DNA from 2 places in the Lysobacter gummosus genome. Region 2 is predicted to be linked to the other one. Evidence: riboswitches for the same ligand, from Rfam matches in the RefSeq annotation. Region 2 holds a riboswitch; the other holds the start of a gene.

Region 1 (2,198 bases), 1.0 Mb from region 2:
GCGATGGCCCAGCTCGGCCACCGCCTGCAGCGCGCGCTGCGCCGAGGCGAGAATGTGCGGGTTCGGCGCGGTGGCATCGGCGGTGCCGCCGAAATAGGTCTGCACGCGGTAGTCGTCGCTGCCGGGCTTCTTGAGCACCGCGTGGCTGTAGACGCCGCCGAAGAACAGCAGCGACCACTCGCCTTCCTCGACGATCTGCGGCATGAACGGCTGCACCAGATAGTCGAGCTCGCGCGGCAAGCTCGCGAGCGCTTGCTGGAACTCGGCGCTGCCGACGCGGCCGCGCACGGTATGCCAGGCGCCGCCGCTGACGCTGGGCTTGACCACGACCTCGCCGCTCATCGACGCCAGCGCCGTTTCCAGCTCGACGCCGCGCGCCAGCGTGGTCGGGATGATCGGCACGTCGAGTTTCGCCAGATCGAGCAGATAGCGCTTGTCGCTGTTCCAGATCAGCAGCGGCAGCGGATTGACGATGACCGTGCCGAGCTCGGCGATGCGCGCGTACCAGCCGAGAAACTCGGTGTAGTGCTGGAAATAATCCCAGGTGCTGCGCACCAGCAGCGCATCGAACGCGGACCAGTCCACCGACGGGTCGTTCCACATGCGCGGCGCGGACTCGATGCCGTGCGCACGCAGCGCCGCGACCAGGCCGTGGTCGTCGTCATCGACGTCGGGATGGACTTGCGAGGTGACCAGGGCGATGGACAGCGGAGGATCGAAGTGCGGCGATTGGATCGGCATGGGTTCGCCCGATACGGCGGTGGGAGAGACGGAAGCGGGAGTGGCAACATTGGACGCAGGCATGACGCCTCCTTGATCGGGAGGGCGCCCTTGCTCGGCATCGCGGATCGAGCGTGGCGGAGCGTGTGGACTCCGTCGCAGCACCCCTCGGTCCGGATCGCGCAGCGGCCGAGGGCCGGCGGCGCGTGGAATGCATCGCGTTGTGAACGATGCGGAGCCAATGGTTCGACAGGCGGTCGCGATGTGTCAACCCGATTCGGCGCGCAATCGCGGCGACGGCGCGAAATGGCGAAAGCTTCGCGCGCGGGTTTGGATGGGTGCAAGAATTTGGCGCTGTTTGGATGCGCGCGGGCTTGAGTGTGTTGCGGTGAAGCGGGCATTCGCGCGGAGATGGGAGACTTCAGCGTCATCCTTCCATAACCGTCATTCCCGCGAACGCGGGAATCCAGTGCCTTTCGTGCGAGAACGTTTGAAGTCGCTCGATGTTCGGTTACGCCGAAGTAAAGCAGAGCCCGCGTTCGCGGGAAGGACTAGCAAGGGCAACGGCAAAAGCGAATCCCCCCTGCCCCCCTTTTTCAAAGGGGGGAACTCGCTCTTGAAAGGGAGAACTCAGTCGGGAAGTAGAGACGGCTACGTCGAGCAGTAGAGGTGGCTACGGCATAGAGTGAAACCAACAAGTCGCGCCAACGCAAACCGTCAGCGCACTTCCTTGCTTCAACCCGTCACCTCAATACCCAGCCGCCTGCCCATCCTTACGCGACTCACTCGCTCCGACATACCCGCCGTTGGGATTGACCATGATCGCCTGATACCCGCCATAAGGCCCCAGCGCCGAACGCACGCTGTGTCCGCGCCGCATCAGCTCGCGAATGGTTTCGTACGGATATCCGGTTTCCAGGTCCACCTCGCCGCCGTCGCTCATCGCCTCCGCCTGCCCGGCCGGATCGGTCGAGCCGTCGTGCTGGATGCGCGGCGCGTCGCCGGCTTCCTGCAGGTTCATGCCGAAGTCGATCAGGTTCATCAGGATCTGCGCATGGCCCTGCGGCTGCATCGCCCCGCCCATCACGCCGAACGACAGCCACGGCTTGCCCTGCCTGGTCACGAACGCGGGAATGATGGTGTGGAACGGGCGCTTGCCGGGGGCGAAGGAATTGGGATGGCCTTCCTTGAGCACGAACTGTTCGCCGCGGTCCTGGAAGATGAAGCCCAGCCCCGGCGCCGCCATGCCGCTGCCCATGCCGCGGTAATTGGATTGGATCAGCGACACCATCATGCCGTCGGCATCGGCCACGGTCATGTAGATGGTGTCGCCCTGGTCGAGCTGCTTGGGCGTGGCCGGCTGTACTTCAAGCAGCGCCTTGTCCATCGAGATCAGCTTGCGCCGCTGCGCGGCGTACTCCTTGGAGATCAGCCTGGCCACCGGCGAGGACTTTTCGAACGCCGGGTCGGCGTACCAG
Region 2 (2,198 bases):
GACTTCTTCGTCGAGCTTCTTCGGCAGGATGTAGACCTTGGCCTCGTAGCTGTCCTTGTTCGCCCACAGGTCGATCTGCGCGAGCGTCTGGTTGGAGAACGAGTTCGACATCACGAAGCTCGGGTGGCCGGTGGCGCAGCCCAGGTTCACCAGGCGGCCTTCGGCCAGCAGGAAGATCGAGTTGCCGTTGGCGAAGGTGTACTTGTCGACCTGCGGCTTGATGTTGAGGTGCTTGGCGCCGGACGCCACCAGCGCATCGACCTGGATCTCGTTGTCGAAGTGGCCGATGTTGCAGACGATGGCCTGATCCTTCATGCCCTGCATGTGGGCCAGGGTCAGCACGTCCTTGTTGCCGGTGGTGGTGACGTAGATGTCGCCGCGGCCGAGGGTGCTTTCCACCGTGTTGACTTCGAAGCCTTCCATCGCCGCCTGCAGGGCGTTGATCGGGTCGATCTCGGTGACCACGACGCGGGCGCCGTAAGCGCGCAGCGAGTGGGCCGAGCCCTTGCCGACGTCGCCGTAACCGCACACCACAGCGACCTTGCCGGCCAGCATCACGTCCATCGCGCGCTTGAGGCCGTCGGCCAGCGATTCGCGGCAGCCGTAGAGGTTGTCGAACTTCGACTTGGTGACCGAGTCGTTGACGTTGATTGCCGGGACCAGCAGGCCGCCGGCTTCGGCCAGCTGATACAGACGGTGCACGCCGGTGGTGGTTTCTTCCGAGACGCCCTTCCAGTCGCGCACGACGGTGTGCCAGAAGCCCGGACGCTCGGCATGCACGCGCTTGAGCAGGTTCTTGATCACCTGTTCTTCGTGGTTGCCCGACGGGGTGTTGACCCAGCCGTCGCCGTTTTCGAGCTCATAGCCCTTGTGGATCAGCAGGGTGACGTCGCCGCCGTCGTCCACGACCAGCTGCGGACCGAGGTGCTTGTCGCTGCCGTTGCCCGGGAAGGTCAGCGCTTCCAGGGTGCAGTCCCAATACTCTTCCAGCGACTCGCCCTTCCAGGCGAACACCGGGGTGCCGCTGGCGGCGATCGCCGCGGCGGCGTGGTCCTGGGTCGAGAAGATGTTGCACGAGGCCCAGCGCACGTCGGCGCCGAGGTCGCGCAGGGTCTCGATCAGGACCGCGGTCTGAATGGTCATGTGCAACGAGCCGGTCACGCGCACGCCCTTGAGCGACTGGGCGACGGCGTACTTCTTGCGGATCGACATCAGGCCCGGCATTTCGTGCTCGGCGATGTCGATTTCCTTGCGGCCCCAATCGGCCAGGGAAATGTCGGCGACCTTGTAATCGCCTTCGGTCGAGAAGGTCTTGGGTACTGCGTTCATTGGGAGGAGCTCCAGTTCTTTGGGGAGCCGGCGGGATGCCGGGTCCGGCGAGCCTCGGCGGGGAACACCGATGGACTCAAACCGGGCGCCGTTGGGACCTGCACCTCGCCGAGCCTGGCCGTGGCGTTCACGGTCGCAGCGCCCCTCGGCGGGTTGAGCGGACAGTATATCGCGGCGCCCGTGGCGGTCGCACGACACGGGCCGCGCCGGCGCGCTGAATCCGCCCGGGAAGCCCGCGCCGGGCCGCCCTTCGCACGCGCCAAGGCCCGCGCCGGCAATGGCTTTGCACGGTCTGCCGGCACGGGCGCATCCACTGCCGCCGGGCCTGCGGGCGGCCCCAATGGCATACGCCGGCGGTCGCGGCCGCGGGCTAAGCTCGGGCGGGCGCTGCGCACGCCCAGCAGCGCCCGGCGGCCGCGCCGGCCGCCGGGCGGGGCCGCAGCCGACGTTCATTCTTTGAGGATCGCATCGACATGAAATCCAACGCGCGACGTTCCGGCCGCGACGGCCTGCTTCCGCCCAGCCGCCGCCGCAGCGGCCTGCTGCTGAGCCTGCTGGCGCCGGCCCTGGCGCTGGCGCTGCTGACGCCGGATGCGTCCGCGCGCACCGCCAAGCCTGCCGCCGCGCCCGCGCCGCAGGCGATGGCCGACGGCTACCAATTGCCGCCCAAGCCGCTGCAGGCCATCGTCGATGCGCCGCGTCCGCCGACGATGTTCCTCAGCCCGCGCCGCGACACCGTGGCGATGGTGCAAACGCCGTCGCTGCCGGGCATCGCCGTGGTCGCGCAGCCCGAACTCAAGCTCGCCGGCCTGCGCATCCACCCGCGCGTGCACGCGCAAAGCCGCTTCAGCTTCGGCGCCGGACTGAGC

The links. A riboswitch is a leader RNA that binds a small molecule or an ion and turns the genes downstream of it on or off. The one in region 2 is predicted to bind S-adenosylhomocysteine.
Region 1: it holds a riboswitch for S-adenosylhomocysteine, as region 2 does, so the genes downstream of both, LG3211_RS00735 (ATP-grasp domain-containing protein) here and ahcY (adenosylhomocysteinase) in region 2, are expected to answer to the same signal.

What each region holds. Positions count from the first base shown of each region.
Region 1 covers NZ_CP011131.1:169,886-172,083, forward strand. Annotated here, with positions in the region: gene LG3211_RS00735 (ATP-grasp domain-containing protein) at 1-741, opposite strand, end outside; S-adenosyl-L-homocysteine riboswitch at 817-896, opposite strand; gene ggt (gamma-glutamyltransferase) at 1,469-2,198, opposite strand, start outside.
Region 2 covers NZ_CP011131.1:1,189,197-1,191,394, forward strand. Annotated here, with positions in the region: gene ahcY (adenosylhomocysteinase) at 1-1,329, opposite strand, end outside; S-adenosyl-L-homocysteine riboswitch at 1,406-1,482, opposite strand; gene LG3211_RS04815 (alpha/beta hydrolase family protein) at 1,803-2,198, shown strand, end outside.